DNA from 3 places in the Pseudomonas tohonis genome. Region 1 is predicted to be linked to each of the others. Evidence: riboswitches for the same ligand, from Rfam matches in the RefSeq annotation. Region 1 holds a riboswitch; each other region holds the start of a gene.
The links. A riboswitch is a leader RNA that binds a small molecule or an ion and turns the genes downstream of it on or off. The one in region 1 is predicted to bind cobalamin.
Positions count from the first base shown of each region.

Region 2: another riboswitch for cobalamin. It lies ahead of HSX14_RS19045 (TonB-dependent receptor); the one in region 1 lies ahead of HSX14_RS04310 (CbtB domain-containing protein).
Region 3: another riboswitch for cobalamin. It lies ahead of btuB (TonB-dependent vitamin B12 receptor); the one in region 1 lies ahead of HSX14_RS04310 (CbtB domain-containing protein).

Region 1 covers NZ_AP023189.1:930,908-936,913, reverse strand. The annotation lists gene HSX14_RS04335 (NAD-dependent epimerase/dehydratase family protein) at 1-161, opposite strand, end outside; gene HSX14_RS04330 (sugar nucleotide-binding protein) at 154-1,038, opposite strand; gene cobM (precorrin-4 C(11)-methyltransferase) at 1,235-1,999, opposite strand; gene HSX14_RS04320 (cobalamin biosynthesis protein) at 1,996-2,406, opposite strand; gene HSX14_RS04315 (CbtA family protein) at 2,480-3,187, opposite strand; gene HSX14_RS04310 (CbtB domain-containing protein) at 3,199-3,381, opposite strand; cobalamin riboswitch at 3,482-3,693, opposite strand; cobalamin riboswitch at 3,752-3,945, shown strand; gene cobW (cobalamin biosynthesis protein CobW) at 4,042-5,094, shown strand; gene cobN (cobaltochelatase subunit CobN) at 5,157-6,006, shown strand, end outside.
Region 2 covers NZ_AP023189.1:4,202,363-4,208,368, forward strand. The annotation lists gene HSX14_RS19025 (glutathione S-transferase) at 1-433, opposite strand, end outside; gene HSX14_RS19030 (MarR family winged helix-turn-helix transcriptional regulator) at 432-1,016, shown strand; gene HSX14_RS19035 (zinc-dependent alcohol dehydrogenase) at 1,017-2,045, opposite strand; gene HSX14_RS19040 (PaaI family thioesterase) at 2,049-2,492, opposite strand; cobalamin riboswitch at 2,739-2,942, shown strand; gene HSX14_RS19045 (TonB-dependent receptor) at 3,051-5,189, shown strand; gene HSX14_RS19050 (ABC transporter ATP-binding protein) at 5,212-5,985, shown strand; gene HSX14_RS19055 (ABC transporter substrate-binding protein) at 5,982-6,006, shown strand, end outside.
Region 3 covers NZ_AP023189.1:4,576,255-4,582,260, forward strand. The annotation lists gene cobO (cob(I)yrinic acid a,c-diamide adenosyltransferase) at 1-418, opposite strand, end outside; gene btuB (TonB-dependent vitamin B12 receptor) at 430-2,298, opposite strand; cobalamin riboswitch at 2,356-2,568, opposite strand; gene HSX14_RS20705 (four-helix bundle copper-binding protein) at 2,684-3,019, shown strand; gene HSX14_RS20710 (hypothetical protein) at 3,026-3,346, opposite strand; gene HSX14_RS20715 (O-methyltransferase) at 3,351-4,013, opposite strand; gene HSX14_RS20720 (C40 family peptidase) at 4,022-4,549, opposite strand; gene HSX14_RS20725 (C40 family peptidase) at 4,724-5,335, opposite strand; gene HSX14_RS20730 (NAD-dependent deacylase) at 5,402-6,006, opposite strand, start outside.

The DNA of each region.
Region 1 (6,006 bases):
ATGAATTCGACGCGCGGGTTCTCCAGCGGCAGGTTGCTGCGCTTGCCGGTGGAAAGATCGTCGAGCACGCGCACCGAATGCCCGCGCGCCAGCAGCGCATCGACCAGGTTGGAGCCGATGAAGCCGGCGCCGCCGGTAACGAGGATGGGGGAATCAGCCATGGCGGTAGTAACGGTCCAGGAGTGCGGGCAACGCCGCGCGCCACGCGCGGGGCTTGATGCCGAATGTATGGAGGATTTTCTTGCAGGCCAGCACCGCGTGCTGGGGCTCGTCCGCCGCATCGGGACGGGCGGCGTGGGCCTGGGGGGTGATTTCCTGCACCTTCAGCGCGCGCAGGTTGCGGGCCTCGGTGAGCACCGCCTGGCCAAGCGCCAGGGTGGTGGTCGCCTCATGGCCGCCGTAGTGGTAGGTGCCCCAGAGCGGCGCGGCGCAGTCCAGCTGCTTGAGCACGGCGAGCATCACCCGCGCGGCGTCGTCCACCGGCGTCGGGTTGCCGCGGCGGTCGTCGGCCAGCATCAGCTCGGCGTCACGCTCGGCACGGGCGAGGAAGCGCCCGAGGATGCCCTCGTTGCTGTCGTCCAGCAGCCAGCCGAAGCGCAGCAGCACATGCTTGGGGCACATGGCACGCACGCTCTGCTCGATGCGCCACAGGGACTGCCCGCGAAGGCTCAGGGGAATGGTCTCGTCCTTCTCGTTGTAGGCCGTCGCCCGGGCACCATCGAAGACGCGGTAGCTGGAGGGCTGCAGCAGGACGATACCGTGGTGCTGGCAGAGCTCGGCGAGGCGCTCGACCGCGCGTTCCTGCGCGGCGAAACGGGCCGGGCTGGCCTCCTCGGCCTGGAACCAGTCGAAGTAGTAGGCGAGGTTGATCACCGCATCGGGGCGGGTGTCGTCGAGCAGCTGGGTCAGGCTGGCGGCATCCCAGCCCTGTTCGGGCGGGCGCGGGGCGAGGAACCCTACATCATCCTCGGCCCCCAGGCGGATAAGCGCCTGGCCAAGGGCATTGCCACCGCCCAGGAGCATCAAGCGCATACGCATAGACAGAAGGTCGCTTAAAGCCAGTGGGTGTTATCGATCAGGCCATGACCCCGCACCGGCGCCATCCCTGTGACCAGGAGGTTCGCCAAGACGGGCATCAGGCACGCAAGCCGGCGGTCGTTTCCGACCGGGGAACACGCATTCTGCTTATTTCCCGGCGCTGCGTCACTAGCGGCGCGCCATGCGGCACGCCGCGTCAGTCGTCGCCACCCCCTGCGGGGCGATAGAGATGGGCGTGATCGGGGTGATAGAGCGAGGAATCGGTGAAGCCTTCGGCGGCCAGCACGCGCCCCACGAGGATCAGCGCGGTGCGACGGAAGTCCTTGCCCGCCACCCGCTCCACGATGTCCGCCAGCGTGCCGGTCACCCAGTCCTGGTCGGGCCAGCTGGCGCGGTGCACCACGGCCACCGGGCAGTCGGCGCCGTAGTGCGGCAGCAGTTCGTCGACGATGCGCGGCAGGTGGCTGACGCCCAGGTGCACCGCCAGGGTCGCGCGGTGCTGCGCCAGCTCCGCCAGGGACTCGCCCTCGGGCATGCGCGTACGGGTGGCGAAGCGGGTGAGGATCAGCGTCTGCGAGATGTCCGGCAGGGTCAGCTCGGTACCCAGCAACGCGGCGCAAGCAGCGGTGGCGGTGACGCCGGGCACCACCTCGTAGGGAATGCCCAGTGCCCGCAGGTGGCGGATCTGCTCGCCGATGGCGCCGTACAGCGACGGGTCGCCGGAGTGCACGCGGGCCACGTCCTGGCCGCGCCCGTGGGCCTCGGCCAGCAGGCGGACGATCTCGTCCAGGTGCAGCTCGGCGGTGTTCACCACCTGCCCGGCACGATGCCCGTCGAGCACCGCCTCCGGCACCAGGGAACCGGCGTAGAGGATCACCGGGCAGCTGCGGATCAACCGCTGGCCCTTGACCGTGATGAGCTCCGGATCGCCGGGGCCGGCGCCGATGAAATAGACCGTCATGGGTTATCCACATCCTCGGGAATGCAGGCCAGCGCACAGGTGGCGCGGGCACTGCGGCGTTTATCCACCAGCAATCGCGCAGGCCGGCCGGCCAGGGTTTCGGCATGCAGCAGGGCCGCGGCTTCGGCGACGCCGGGGCTGCCGGTCTCCCGCAGGACGACGGCCGAGGCGCCGGACAGCCGACCCTCGCAGGCCACCAACTCGGTGGCCGGCAGCAGCGCCAGGGGCAGCTGAAGGGACAGCGCCAGTGCGCGCAGCCCGGGCTCGTCGGCCTTGCTGTCGACGCTGGCCAGGGCACTCAGGTCGCCGACCGCCAGGCCGCGCTCGGCCAGGGTGGTGACCAGCAGCTCGCGCAGTTCGTGTTCCGGGCAGCCGCGCCGGCAGCCGAGGCCGGCCACGCGGATCATCGGCCAGCCCTGAAAAGCAAGACCCCGCGAAGGGCCGGGCCCTGCGCGGGGTCGATCGACGGCACGGCCCGGCTCACGCCAGGTCTTGGCTCGCGGAACGCTGGTACAGCCAGGCGGCGGCCCAGCCCAGGGCGCCCCAGAACAGCGCGTTGGTGATCAGCGAGGCAGCGATGAACTCGTGCTCCAGGGCTTCCGGCGCCAGGCTCGAATGCACCTCGGGCTGCGGCGCCCCCACCACGTGGGGAATCACCAGCAGCGCCAGCCCGACGAGGCGCAGCACCCAGCTGCGGCCGAAGGCGATCAGCGCGAGGCCGGCAGCGGTGGAGGCGGCGGTGCCGACCCACCAGACCTGGCGCTGGGCCAGGTCGGCGGCCGCGGTGCCCGGCAACTCCGGCGGCAGGCCGAGGGACGGCGCCAGGGCGAAGGTGGCGAAACCCGCCAGGCCCCAGAGCAGGCCCTGCCAGGCGCGGGTCGGGCCGCGCAGGCTGAACAGTGCGGCCAGGAGCAGGGCGAAGCCCACCGCGACCACCAGGTTGGCGCCACCGGTGGACAGCGTGCGCTGCCAGCCATCGGCGGGCGCCCAGGCCTCGGCATCGTGCTCATGGGCGGGCGTGCCGGCGGCGTGCTCGTGGCTGTGCTCGGCCTGCTCGGCCGGTGCCGAGCTCTCGAACGTCTCCGCGTGGAGGATCAGCGGGGTGACCCACAGGCTCTGCAGCAGGGTCAGCACGATGGCGGCGAACAGGCCGGCGAACCCGGCGGTCTGGGCGATGCGCTTGATCACGGTCGCGCCCCTCAGTGGCAGGGGAAGGCAGAGCTGTGGCGGGTGTCGTGGGCCGCGTTGTGCACCGCCTCGATGTGCGAGAAGCCGGCGAAGTACACGAGCGACAGGCCCAGGAGGCTGGCACCGATGGCGATGGCCAGGCGTTTGGACAGGGGGACGGCGGCGGCCGAATGGCTCAGGGTGCTGCTGGACATGGTGCTTCCTCTGCGTGCGGGTGAGTCGGCAAGAGGAACGCGTGCGAAGAAAGCGGCCGCGACGGCACCGCATTTCCGGCGTGCGCCCGCCCACCGCGGGTTGCCAAAAAGTGATCAGGCCGGTCTCCGGGCTTGCGACGCCAGCCGAGGCTGGGCGGGTTTGCCTTCCCATGTCCGCCGGACACAGTGGCCTACAGATCCCTACGTGCGCTTACCGTTGCGGGGGCAGCGTCGGACTCGCCCTGGGGCACACCGACTTCCCGTTTCACCTCGCGCGCGACGGCGCGAGACACCTGAAAAAACCGCACAAGGACATCACGAGTCCGATCGGCCGTCAACCGCCGCGATTGACCGCCGCCCCCGGCCTGCGTAGCCTTCGGCCCTTCGAGGTTCTGCGGCCGCGCGCCGCAGCTAAGAGGGAACACGGCCAAGCCGTGGCTGCCCCCGCAACTGTGAACAGCTGAGGTCCTATCCACAGCCACTGCCCGACGGGCGGGAAGGCGGAGGGACGGCGCATCGCGCCAGGCTGTGAGCCAGGAGACCTGCCTCGGCGAATTTCCAGACAACCGGGCGGGGTGATCCGGTGGCGAATCGGGCCCTCCGTGCCCTCGTCCCGCGCGCCCGCCGATCCGATCGACTCCCAGCGAAGGGCTGCCGCGCATGAAAACCCTGGCCAAACTCCCCGTCACCATCGTCACCGGCTTCCTCGGTGCCGGTAAGACCACCCTGCTCCGCCACATGCTCGACAACGCCGAAGGCCGCCGCATCGCGGTGATCGTCAACGAATTCGGCGAGCTGGGCATCGACGGCGAGATCCTCAAGCAATGCTCCATCGGCTGCACCGAGGAAGAGGCCGTGGGCCGCGTCTTCGAACTGGCCAACGGCTGCCTGTGCTGCACCGTGCAGGAAGAGTTCTTCCCGGTGATGCGCGAACTGGTGGCCCGCCGTGGCGACCTCGACCAGATCCTCATCGAGACCTCCGGCCTGGCCCTGCCCAAGCCCCTGGTACAGGCCTTCCAGTGGCCCGAGATCCGCAGCGCCTGCACGGTGGACGCGGTGATCACCGTGGTCGACAGCCCCGCCGTGGCCGCCGGCACCTTCGCCGCCCACCCCGAGCAGGTGGACGAGCAGCGCAAGCAGGACCCGAACCTCGACCACGAGTCGCCCCTGCACGAACTCTTCGAAGACCAGCTGGCCAGCGCCGACCTGGTGATCCTCAACAAGGCCGACCTGCTCGACGCCGACGCCCTGGCCGCCGTGCGCGCCGAAGTGGCCGAGGAGCTGCCGCCGGCGGTGAAGATCGTCGAAGCCAGCGCCGGCAAGCTGCCGCTCTCCGTGCTGCTGGGCCTGAACGCCGAGGCCGAGGCGCACATCGACAGCCGCCCCACCCACCACGACCACGAAGGGCACGAGGACCACGACCACGACGAGTTCGACTCCTTCCACGTCGACCTGCCGGAAGTAGAGGAAGCCGCCCTGCTGGCCGCCCTCGGCCAACTGGTGGAGCGCCACGACGTGCTGCGCATCAAGGGCTTCGCCGCCATCCCCGGCAAGCCCATGCGCCTGCTGGTACAGGGCGTCGGCAAGCGCTTCGACAAGCACTTCGACCGCAAGTGGCTGGCCGGCGAGACCCGCGCCACCCGCCTGGTGGTGATCGGCCAGGAGCTGGACCCGGCCACCATCGCCAACGAACTGCGCACCGCCCTGGCGTAACCGCCGAACCGGCTCCTCTCCCGACCGGGAGAGGGCCGCTCCCCCCTGCCAAGGCCCGAGCCATGCACCTGCTGCGCACCCAACCCGGCGGCTTCGTCCCCGACGACGGCATCGCCCACCTGGCCCAGACGCCCGCCGAACTGGTGATCCTCTGCAGCGGTGATTCGCACCTGGCGCTGCTGGCCGAGGCCGCCCGCGAGCTGCCGCAGGACTACCCGAGCCTGCGCCTGGCCAACCCCATGCAGCTGCAGAACCACGCCTCGGTGGACCTCTACGTCGACGAGGTGCTGCAGCACGCCAGGGTCATCCTCATCTCCGTGCACGGCGGCGTCGGCTACTGGCGCTACGGCATCGAGCAACTGGTGGCCCTGGCCGAGCGCGGCACGCAGCTGATCCTGGTGCCCGGCGACGACCGTCCCGACCCGGAGCTGGCCCGCCTGTGCACGGTCCCGGCGGAGGACGCCGAGCGCTACTGGCAGTACCTGCGCCAGGGCGGCCTGGACAACGCCCGGCAACTGTTCGCCTGCCTCGCCTCCCGCTGCCTGGGGCGCGACTACCCCTGGCAGGCGCCCAGCGCCCTGCCCCGGGTCGCGGTGCACCACCCGCACCAGCGCCCCGCCCGCCTCGAACACTGGCGTGCCGACTGGCGGGACGGCCAGCCGGTGGTGGCGCTGCTGTTCTACCGTACCCATCTGCAGGCGGCGAACACCGCCTTCATCGACACCTTCTGCGAGCGCCTGGCCGCCGTCGGCATCAACCCGCTGCCCATCGCGGTGGCCAGCCTCAAGGAAGCCGAGTGCCTGGCCGTGGTCGAGGACTGGCTGGACGCCGTCGATGCCGAGCTGATCATCAATACCACCGGCTTCGCCCAGTCCAACCCCGACACGCCCGGCCAGCGCCCCTTCCGCCGCG
Region 2 (6,006 bases), 3.3 Mb from region 1:
CGATGGCTTCCAGGGCATCCAGCGCGCGGTGGATCTTGCCCAGCTGGCCGTCCTTCCAGTCCTGCCACTGCAGCGCCTCGGGGCGGATGGCGCCCTCGTAGCGCACCAGCAGCGCGGCATCCATCAGGCCGTCGGCCAGGGCCGCGCGGGTCAGGCAGGTCCAGCGCTCGGCGCCGTGGGGGAAGAAGGCGTCGCCGCTCTGCAGGGCATCGAGGTATTCGCAGATGACGCGGCTGTCGAACAGCGCCTCGCCCTCGGCGGTGATCAGCACCGGGATCTTGCCCAGCGGGTTGGCGCGGTTGACCTCGGCGTTCTCCTTGATCGGCAGCACGGCGGTGTCGAGCATCTCGATGCCTGCCGCCAGGCCGGCTTCCAGCGCCAGCACCCGGACCTTGCGAGCGAAGGGGGACGCCCCTGCGTAGATCAGTTTCATGTCTTCAATGCTCCTGTTCGCGGGCCGGCCCAATGCCGGCGCCCGCTGTCGTTGCAACTGGACCCCCACCGGCGGCGCCGGTAGCATCCCCGCCCATCGCGCCCGGGAGCTGCCCATGGTCATCGACAGGAAAATCAAACTGGACTCCGCCGACATCAGACGCCTGGACGACCTGGATGTCGCGCTGGAGTTGCTGCACTTCGGCTTCCGCGGCCTCACCGTGGACGCCGACGCCTACCTGGAAACCCTCGGCCTGTCGCGCGTCCACCACCGCATCCTCTACGCCATCCGGCGCGTCGAAGGCATCAACGTCGGCGAACTGGCCGCCCTCCTCGGCATCAGCAAGCAGGCGCTGCACCGCCCGCTGACCCACCTCCTGGAACGCGCCCTGGTGACCCAGCAGCGCGACCCGGAACAGCACCGCTACAAGCGCCTCCTGCTCAGCACGGCAGGCCATGACGTGGAACACCGCGCCACCGACCTGGAGCGCCGGGTCATCCGCGCCGCGTTGGACACCACCGACGCCGACGGCCGGGTCGCCTGGCACTCGGTCATGCAGTCCCTGGCCGCCCGCCTCGACTGATCAACCCGCCGTGGTGATGCGTTCGCGCACCACGATGCACTTGGCCAGCGGCCGGATCAATGCCTCGGTGGCCTCTTCCCAGGGCACCACGCTGGGGCTCACCAGCATCGGGTCGCAATGCCCCTGCTCCACCAGCTCCAGCACCCTGGGGATGTGCGGGCGCACGCTGCAGGCGCCGACCGACAGGGTGACGTCGCGCATGTACATGCCGAACAGCGGGATGGCCGGGTCCTCGAAGATGATGCCGATGCACGAGCAATGCCCGCCCGGCGCCAGCGCCAGCAGGCCGGTACGCAGCGCCTGCGGGTCGCGGGTGGCGGACACCACCAGGTCGTAGCGCTCGTTCAGCGCGCCATCGGCGCCGTTGCGCAGGGTCGCGCCGCTGCGCACGGCCAACTCGTCGCGGTAGCCGTCGCCATCCAGGTAATCCACCTCGGCCGCCCCGGCGGCGCGGGCCATCTGCACCGCGAGGATGCCCAGGCTCTCGGTGCCGCCCACCACCAGCACTTTCGCCTCCTCCCGTGTGGCCAGCGGGCGGCTGGCAGCCACCCAGGCATCGGTGAGGTTGTCGCTGGCGCTGGCCACGGCCACCGGGTCCAGCCCCGGGGGCAGCGGCACCAGCATGGCGTCGGCGAAAGGCACCCGCACCACCTCGGAGAACAGCCCGCCCCAGTGCCCGCCCGCCGGCACGCCATAGGCCGCATGCCGGGCGACGCCGGTGCAGGCCGTGCTGCGCCCCGCCAGGCACTGGCGACAGGTGCCGCAGGCGATCTTCCAGGGCACCGAGACCAGGTCGCCACGCTTGACCGTGCCCACCTGCGCGCCCACTTCGAGCACCTCCGCCACGCACTCGTGGCCCAGGGCGAAGGGCGGCTTGAACGGCGTGAGGCCGGCGATCAGGCGCCGGTCGAGGTCGCAGGAGGCCGAGGCGATGGGCCGCACCAGCGCCGCCAGCGGCGAATCCAGCAGGGGCGACGGCGCGTCCTCCCAGGCGAGGCGTCCCGCCCCTTTGACGATGAGTTCGCGCATGGCTCAGTCCCTCACGCTGAAGGTGGTGGTGGCACGGGCGCAGAGCTTGCCGCTGGCGTCGACCACCTGCGCATCGCAGATCGCCAGGCTGCGGGTGCGCTCCACCACCCAACCCTCGACGCGGTAGAGCTCGCCAGCCTTGAGCGGGCGCAGGTACTTCACCCCGAGGTCCACCGTCGCGTACTGCGCATCGCCCGGCAGGGTGGAGAACAGCGCGAGGCCGGCGGCACCGTCCAGGCAGGTGGCGGTGAAGCCGCCGTGCACTGTCCTGGCCGGGTTGAGGTGGCGCACATCGGGCCGAGCCTCGATGAAGATGCGCCCGGGCTCCACGTCCACCGCCATCATCCCCATGGTCTCGCCGATGGCAGGTGCGGGCAGCTTGCCGGCGATCACCGCCTGGAGGATCTGCAGGCCGGAGGGAGGGGTTCTGTTCGGGGTATCGGTCATCTCGGGGCTCCTGGCTCTGCCGGGGTCGGCGAGCGGTTTCGGGGGGATGGTCAGCCCCCACCGGGCCAGCGCGAGGGAATCGCCCTGCAGCCCGTGGACGGACGATACGTGAGCGCAGAATCTCAAATCAACATTGTTGATATGACAAAGAAGAAGGCATTCCGGCAACGCCGTTAAGGCTCTGGAATGGGGGTTTGCGCCATCCCGCGCACCACTTCGGCGTTGACGCCCGGGCGCGCGGATGGTCATATGCCCGCCGTTCCAGGTGTCCCACGCCGTCGTGCGTGGGGTGAAACGGGAAGCCGGTGCGTCCATCAGGACCAGTCCGGCGCTGCCCCCGCAACGGTAAGCGAGCGCTGCATTCGATACGCCACTGTGCCCACGGCATGGGAAGGCGAATGCGGCGTGATCCTCGCAAGCCCGGAGACCGGCCTGGAACATCGATAGGCAAACCCGCGGTGGGCGGGCACGGGCCGGTTTCTCGCACGGGTGCACGCGCCCGCGCGCGCCTTTGCATTCCCTCCGGGCTCCATTCATTCCTGACGTGATAGGAACGACATGACCCGTACCCTCAGCTCCAACGCTCCGGCGAGCGCCGCCCTCGGCCTGCTCGCGCTGTCCATCTCCTTCTCCCTGCACGCCGACGACGGCACCCTGGCGCTACCGGCCACCGCCGTCACCGGCCAGGCGGACGACACCGCCATCCGCCTCGACACGCCCGTGCCCGCCGGCTCGCGCCTGGGCCTGTCCGCCCTGGAAACCCCGGCCAGCACCAGCGCCATCAGCGGTGACGAGGTGCGCGCACGCAACAACGCCACCGTGCAGGACGCCGTGACCCGCAGCCCCGGCATCACCCACATCGGCACCCCCGGCAACGGCGGCACCGCCCTCTCGGCCCGGGGCTTCACCGGCCACGCCTCGGTGATGCAGCTGTACGACGGCACGCGCTTCTACACCGGCATGGGCACCACCACCTTCCCCACCGACCCGTGGATGGTGGAACGCATCGACGTGATCCGTGGCCCGGCCTCGGTGCTCTACGGCGAAGGCGCCACGGGCGCGGTGATCAACGTGGTGCCGAAGAAGCCCTTCGACGGCGAGATCCGCAACCGCCTGCGCCTGGGCTATGGCTCCGACGACCGCCAGCAGATGGCCCTGGACAGCGGCGGCTCGCTCACCGACACCCTGAGCTACCGCCTCAACCTCAACCGCGAGGCCAGCCACGGCTGGATCGACCGGGGCGACTCGAAGAACCTCGGCCTCAGCGCCGCCCTGCGCTGGCAGGCCAGCGACGAGCTGGCCTTCACCCTGGCCCACGACCAGGGCGACCTGCAGCCGATGAACTACTTCGGCACGCCGCTGATCAACGGCCACCTGTGGGGCAGCCTGAAAGACAGGAACTACAACCTGCACAACGCCGAGCTGCACTACAACGACCAGTGGACCCGGCTCACCGCCGACTGGACGCCCAGCGAAGGCTTCAGCGCCAGCAACCAGCTCTACCACATCAAGAGCCGCCGCTACTGGCGCAACGCCGAGGCCTACACCTGGGACGCCGGCCGGGGCCAGCTGGAGCGTGCCGAGCAGCTGCGCATCAAGCACGAGCAGGAGCAGATCGGCGACCGCCAGACCTTCACCTTCGACCATGCGTTGTTCGGCCTCGACAGCCGCACCCTGGTGGGCGGCGAGTTCAACCGCATCCGCTTCGACCTGCTGAACAACGCGCCCTACACCGACATCGGCGGCGACTATGTCGACCCGTGGAACCCGGCCCCCGGCTACTACCAGAGCGCCTCGGCCTACCGCCCGCACTCGCGCAGCGAAACCCGCACCGCCGCCCTGTTCGCCGAGAACCGCACCCAACTGGGCGAGCGCTGGTCCGTGGTCACCGGCCTGCGCCGCGACCAGAACCACATCGACCGCAGCGACCTGCGCGCCAACAGCCGCAGCGACCGCAGCATCCAGGGCGGCAACTGGCGCGCCGGCCTGGTCTTCGCCGCCACCCCGCAGCTGTCCTTCTACGGCCAGTACTCCACCAGCGAGGACGGCGTCAGCAACCTCATCACCCTCAGCCCCACCCAGCAGCAGATGGACCTGACCGAGTCGAAGCAGACCGAGTTCGGCCTCAAGCAGCAGTTCTGGGACGGGCGCGGCGAGTGGACCCTGGCCGCCTACCACATCGTCAAGAAGAAGCTGCTCTCCCGCGAATCGGTGACCCGCCCCACCCAGCAGATCGGCCAGCAATCCTCCGACGGCCTGGAGGCGACCCTGGAACTGGCCCTGGCGCAGGGCTGGCACGTCTCGGCCAACGCCTCGCTGCTGCGCGCCGAATACGACGACTTCAACGAATCCGTCGGCGGCCAGCTCGTCTCCCGGTCCGGCAACCGCCCCACCGACGTGCCACGGCGCACCGCCAACCTCTGGGTGAGCAAGGCGCTCGGCCATGACCTGGACGCCGGCCTCGGCGCGCGCTACGTCGACGCCCGTTACGCCAACGCCGCTAACACCGTCAACGTGCCCGGCTACACCGTGCTCGACGCCAACCTCGGCTGGCAGGTACTGCCCGACACACGCCTGGGGCTGGAGCTGAACAACCTGCTGGACCGCCGCTACGCCGTCACCCAGCAGAACGGCGGCCAGCAGTGGTTGCTGGGCCAGCCGCGCTCGTTCTTCGTCACCGCCGACTACAGCTTCTGAACCTTCGAAAGGAGTGCCCGGCATGCCCTCACTGAACATCAGCGACCTCGCCTGGGCACCCGATGTCCGCTCGCACTGGCGCCTGCAGGGCATCGACCTGCAGGTGCGCGAGGGCGAGTTCGTCGGCCTCATCGGCCCCAACGGCAGCGGCAAGACCAGCCTGCTGCGCTGCGCCTACCGTGCCGAGCGCCCGGTCACCGGCTGGGTGGCGCTGGACGGCGAGGACCTCTGGCAGCGCAGCCCGCGCTGGAGCGCACAACGCATCGCCGTGGTGCTGCAGGAATTCCCCCAGGACTTCGGCCTCGCCGTGGCCGAGGTGGTCGCCATGGGCCGTTCGCCGCACAAGGGCCTGTTCGATGGCGATGACGCCGAGGATGCCGCGATGGTCGCCCAGGCGCTGGCCAGCGTGGGCATGGCCGACTTTCACGCGCACCCCTTCGCCCGCCTCTCCGGCGGCGAGAAGCAGCGCGTGCTGCTGGCCCGCGCCCTGGTCCAGCGACCCGGCCTGCTGCTGCTCGACGAACCCACCAACCACCTCGACCCGCGCTACCAGCTGGAGCTGCTGCACCAGCTGCGGCGCCTGCGCCTGAGCACCCTGGCCAGCTTCCACGACCTCAACCTGGCGGCGGCCTTCTGCGACCGCCTCTACGTCCTCGACCAAGGCTGCGTGGTGGCCAGCGGCACCCCCACCGACGTGCTCACCACCGACCTGCTGCAGCAGGTGTTCGGCGTGCATGCGCTGGTGGACCGCCACCCCCTCGCCGACCACCCGCGCATCACCTGGATCAGCCCATGAAGCCTTCATCGATCGCCCTGC
Region 3 (6,006 bases), 3.2 Mb from region 1:
GGGCGATGTTCAGCTCGTCCAGCACCACCAGGCCGACCTGCGGGTCGTTGAGCAGCTGCGCCGCGACGGCCCAGGCCTGCTGCGCCTTCTCGATGTCGCGCTGGCGGTCCTGGGTGTCCCAGGTGTAGCCCTCGCCCATCACGTGGTAGGCGACCTCGTCCGGGAAGCGGCGGAAGAAGGCTTCCTCGCCGGTGGACATGCCGCCCTTGATGAACTGCACCACCCCCACCTTCACCCCGTGCCCGAGGGCGCGGGCGACCATGCCGAAGGCCGAGCTGCTCTTGCCCTTGCCATTGCCGGTGTGCACCAGCAACAGGCCGTACTCGTCCTGGGCCTGGGCGATCTTCTCGTCGATCAGGGCTTTCTTGCGCTGCATGCGCGCCTTGTGGCGGGCATCGCGTTCGATGGATTCGGTCATGGGGGCTCCTGTCAGAGGGCTTGGTAGCGGACGCTGAAGAACACTGCCTGCCCGGGCTGGTTGTAGTCCAGCGCGGTTTCGTAGTCGGCATCCAGCAGGTTGGTGACCTTGGCCTGCAGGCGCCATTCCTCGGTCAGCCAGTACTCGCCGCGCAGGTCGAGGGTGGCGTAGCCGGCCACCTGGTTGCGGTTGGCCAAATCGTCGTAGCTGCGGCCTTCGGCGTGCAACGTGGCGCCCAGGCCGAAGCGGCCGATGCGCCGGTCGAGGTCGAGGTTGAAGCTCTGCTGCGGGCGACGCGGCAGTTCGTTGCCGGCGTTGCTGCCGTGGTCGCGGTTCTCGGCGTCGATGAAGGTGGCGTTGGCGCTCCAGTCCCAGCCCAGCCATTGGCTGCCCAGCACCAGTTCGAGCCCGTCGATGCGGGCCTTGCCGATGTTGTTGGGGCCGCCGTACGGGCCGAGGGTGGAGTCGTAGGCGATCAGGTCGTCGACATGGGTGCGGTAGGCGTTGATCGACCAGTGGCCCCAGTCGTGCTCCCCGGTGAGCGCGGCCTCGAAGCTCTCGGAGGTTTCCGCATCCAGGCCCGGGTTGCCGTAGCCGGGGTAGTACAGCTCGTTGAAGCTGGGCGCCTTGAAGGCGGTGCCGTAGCCGAGGCTGAAGCGCAACGCGTCGCTGAGCGCATAGCCCCAGGCGGCGCTGCCGGTGTCGTGGGTGCCGAACTGTTCGTTGTCGTCACGGCGCAGCGACAGCTGCCAGTCCTGCTGGCCGGCCTGCCCCAGGTACTGGGCGAACCAGCCCTGGTTGCGGCGCGAATCCTGCTCGAAGGCGGTGGAGCTGCTGACCTGGTCGCGCTGCCAGTCGTAGCCCAGGGTCAGCACATGGCCTTCGGCGAGGGTCAGGTCGTTGAGCCAGGAAGCGCTGTCGCGCTTGGAGTCGAAGCGGGCGTCGAACAGGCCATCGGTGTGGCTGATGGACTTGTCCTCGCTGCGGCCGGCCCGGAGGGTGATGTTCCAGATGTCCTGGGGGCTGAAGCGGGCGCGGCCGCCGATCACCTCCTGGCGGTTGTCGGCGTTGGCGCCGTGGCCGCCGAGGGGATGCAGGTAACCACCGTTGTCGATGTCGTCGTAGTCGTTATGGGCCTTGGCGCGCATCAGCGTGCCGTCCACCGCCAGCCCACCGAGTTGCACACCGGCGTTGAGGGTGCCGGACAGGTTGCGGTAGCCGTCGGCGTCGGGCTCGTAGTAGTTGCTGCCCTGGCGGCGGGAGTTGATGCCGTCGGTGTCCTGGCTGCTGACGCCGAGGTTGTACCAGGCCTGCTCGTCGCCACCGGCCACCCCGGCGCTGCCCTGATAGCTGTCATGGGTGCCGTAGCCGGCGGAGAACCAGGGCTTGGCCGCGCCCTCGCCATGCCCCTTGCGGGTGAAGATCTGGATCACCCCGCCGATGGCTTCGGAGCCGTAGAGGCTGGAGCGCGGGCCACGGACCACTTCGATGCGCTCGATCAGCTCCACCGGCAGGTCCTGGAAGGCCGCCAGACCGGCGCTGACGGAGCCGATCTTCACGCCATCGACCAGCACCAGCACGTGGTCGGATTCGCTGCCACGCATGAACAGCGTGGTGTTCTTGCCCGGGCCGCCGTTGTTGCTGAGGGTGACGCCCGGCACCTTGCGCAGCAGTTCCGGCAACGAGCTGGCCTGGCTGCGCTCGATGGCCTCGCGGTCGATCACGGTGGTGGCGGCCAGGCTGGCGCGCACGGGCTGCTCGCTGCGGGTGGCCGTGACTACCTGCTCGTCGAGTTCGAGGGGGGCTGCGGCCAGCGGGGAAATGCACGAGATGCCGAGAACAGCCAGCAGCGCCGGCCTCGGGGAAGCGTTTCGGTTCAAGATCGGTCTCCGTCGCGCCACCCGCGCGACCTCCTGGGGTGATGCATGGGGCGATCCCATGCGCAGTCACACCAGGCCGGTCTCCGGGCTTGCGAGTGGAACCGTCGGTTCCCCGACCGCGCCTTCCCATGCCGGGGCACAGTGGCTGGATGCGGTGGATGACTCGCCTACCGTTGCGGGGGCAGCGCCGGATTCTTCGGGAGAATGGACCGGCTTCCCTGTTTCACCCCGGCGGCATGGCCGCGGGGCACCTGATGCAAGGCGCGCAGCTTAGTGGCCGCTGTGGTCAGGGTCAATCGACGGGCGGCAGGCGGAAAAAAGGGTCGAACCGATGGCCGCGGGCCTGCGTCCACTCAACAGGACCCACTCCATGAGGAGACTTCCGATGATCCGCGAACGCTATGCCTCCTGCATCCAGGCCTGCAACGCCTGCGCCATCGCCTGTGAACACTGCGCCGCCTCCTGCCTGCGCGAGGAAGACGCCGCGCACATGGCGCTGTGCATCCGCACCGACCGCGACTGCGCCGACCTGTGCCGCCTCGCCGCCCTGCTGATGGCCCGCGACAGCCCCCTGGCCGACGAGATCTGCCGCCTCTGCGCCATCGCCTGCCAGGCCTGCGCCGAGGAATGCGCCAAGCACGACCACGACCACTGCCAGGAATGCGCGCAAGCCTGCCAGCGCTGCGCGGAGGAGTGCGAGGTGATGGCTAAGGCGGCTTGACGCCGCTCAATGCCTCGGTTCGAACCCCGCCGGCTTGCCCGCCAGCCAGTCGACGAAGGTGCGCAGGCGCTCGTCGGACATCAGCGCCTCGCGGGTGTTGTAGGTCAGCGCCAGTTCCTTTTCGCTGAACAGGCGGTGGATCTGGTTGTGGCAGGGACGGCAGACCCAGAGGGTGGCGGTGATGCGCTCGCTGCGGGCGAAGCGTTTCTGCACGTAGGTCTTGCTGTGCAGCGCCTTTGGGATCAGGTGGTGGCGGGTCAGGGGCGCGGCGCGCCGGCAGAGCTCGCAGGCGTCCGGCTGGGGTGGCAGGCGGATGGGCTCGGCCATGGGCTCAGCGCTTGCGGCAGAGGGTCAGCCCGTCGCCGATGGGGAGCAGCGAGAGGTCGATGCGGGCATCGGTCTTGAGCGCGCGGTTCAGGGCCTGGATGGCGCGGGTGTCGGCGCTGTCGGGGTTGGCCTCCAGCACGCGGCCGCTCCACAGCACGTTGTCGAACAGCACCAGCCCACCGCTGCGCACCAGGGCCAGGGCGTGCTCCAGGTAGGCGGGGTAGTTGGCCTTGTCGGCGTCGATGAAGATCAGGTCGAAGCTGCCGGACTGCCCTTCCTGCTCCAGGCGGCCGAGGGTTTCCAGGGCGGGGGCCAGGTGCAGGTCGATGCAGTCCTCGACGCCCGCCTCCTGCCAGTAGCGCCGGGCGACGGCGTTGTAGTCGCCGGGCAGGTCGCAGCAGAGGATGCGGCCGTCCGCCGGCATCGCCTCGGCCATCACCAGGGCGCTGTAGCCGGTGAAGGTGCCGACTTCCAGGATGCGTCGCGCTCCGGTGAGCCGCACCAGCATGGCCATGAACTGGCCCTGCTCGGGGGCGATCTGCCAGCGCGCGGTGGGCAGCAGCGCGGTTTCCTCGCGCAGGCGCGCGAGCAACGGCGTCTCGCGCAGGGAGACGTCGATCAGGTAGCGGTAGAGGTCGTCGTCAAGGTTGAGCGTCCGGGTGGTCATGCAGCCTCTCAGGGCGTGCTCGCCAGGTGCGAATCGAGCAGCACGCGCTTGGCGTTCAGGTAGCTTTTCTGCCAGTAGCTGTTGGACAGGCTGTCGAGGCGCACCGTTCCGCCACTGGAGGGCGCGTGGACGAAGCGGCCCTCGCCCACGTAGATGCCGGCGTGGCTGACCTGGCCGCCGCCGTTGGTGGCGACGAACACCAGGTCACCGCTCTGCAGGGCGTTCATGCCGATAGTCGGCACGCGCATGGCGATGAGCTCGCGGGTGGAACGCGGCAGGCTGATGCCGGCGGCGTCGCGGTAGACGTAGCCGATCAGGCCGCTGCAGTCGAAGCCGCTGTCCGGGGTGTTGCCACCGTAGCGATAGGGGGTGCCCACCAGACCGAGTGCACGGAACAGCACGTCATCGGCCGCTGGCGAGGACGGCGCCTGGACCACGGGCGGGGTGTAGACGGGAGCGGGAGCCGGCGCATGGCTGGAGCAGGCACCGAGGAGGGCGAGCAGCGCGATGAGGGCAAGACGGTGCAATGCGGGCATGGCAAGTCAGTCCTGACTTGAGGTTTGCTCGCTAATTTGCTGATACCGCTCGAATAATGCAAGCAAAAAGCCATCGCCGCTGCGCGTGGGCGGCAACCCGGACTTATATAGAAGAAGGCGGAAACGAATCGGCCCGGAACAGGGTCCGGGCCGACGGGTGGATCAGGATCGCTATCAGCGGTGCATCGAGCCTTGCGCCGAGGCGTTCATCGACGGGGAAACCTGCGCCAGGACGCGCTTGGCTTCCATGTAGCTCGCGCTCCAGTAGCGGTCATCCAGGCTGTCGACCCGCACACCGCCGCTGCGATGGCTGGAGGAGTGGATGAACTGGTCGTCGCCGATGTAGATGCCGGCGTGGCTGACGCGGCCACGGCCACGGTTGTTGAAGAAGACGATATCGCCCGGCTTCAGCTCGCTGCGCGCGATGACCGGTGCATCGAGGTTGATCATCTCGCGGGTGGAGCGCGGCAGCTGGATGCCCGCCTCTTCCTTGAACAGGTAGCCGACGAAGCCGCTGCAATCGAAGCCGGTCTTCAGGGAACGGCCACCGAAGCGGTAGGGGGTGCCCACCAGTTCGAAGCCACGCTCGAGAACGTTGTCGGCGAGGGACGGCAGCTGGTAGGGCTCGTCGTCCATCATGTCCGCCATGTCCTGGACGCTCGGCTCTTCGATGGCGGCCTGGGGCTCCGGAGTGGCGGCTACTTGCGGCTTCGGCGAAACGCCGGCGCAAGCGGTGAGAAACAGTGCAAACGTGATAGGCACGAGGGGTGCGAAGCGACTGAGCATGGGCACGACCGTGTCGAAAATTATAAGAAGGCGCGAATATGCCCTCTATCGATCTAATTTGCAAATTTAATCGATCGAAATGTGACTCAGTAGTTCCTGCAAAACATCTAAGGCCTTTCCCATCAGATGTACGTCGACCGAGCGGGCGAGATCAGTGCTGGCGGGGTTGATTTCCGCCGTGAAGCCGCCTTGCTGGCGGGTGCGCATCACCGGTTCGATGATGTAGGGGAAGCTCGCCGTGGTGCCGACCGCAAGCACCGCATCGAAGCCCTTGCGCAGTTGCGCGTAGAGGGTGTCGATGGCCTTTTCGGGGAGCATTTCCTCGAACAGGACGACGGGAGGCCGGAGAATACCACCGCAAACCGTGCATTTGGGAGGCAAAGGCCGTTCCAGGTGCTGCGACAGTTGGTCGCTCTCGGCGCCGCACGACTGGCAGAACAGGGGCGCCAGTTCGCCATGGATCTCGATCAGCCGCTCCACGGGCGACCCCGCCTGGCGGTGATAGCCGTCGATGTTCTGCGTCAACACCCAGCATTCCGGCTTGAGCCGCTGCAGTTCGGCGATGGCTGCGTGCCCGGCATTGGGGCGTGCACCGAGGCAGGCGCGCCCGAGTTGGGCGAGGTACTTCCAGCACAGGGCGGGGTCCCGCCGCAGCATGGGGCCGGAGATGG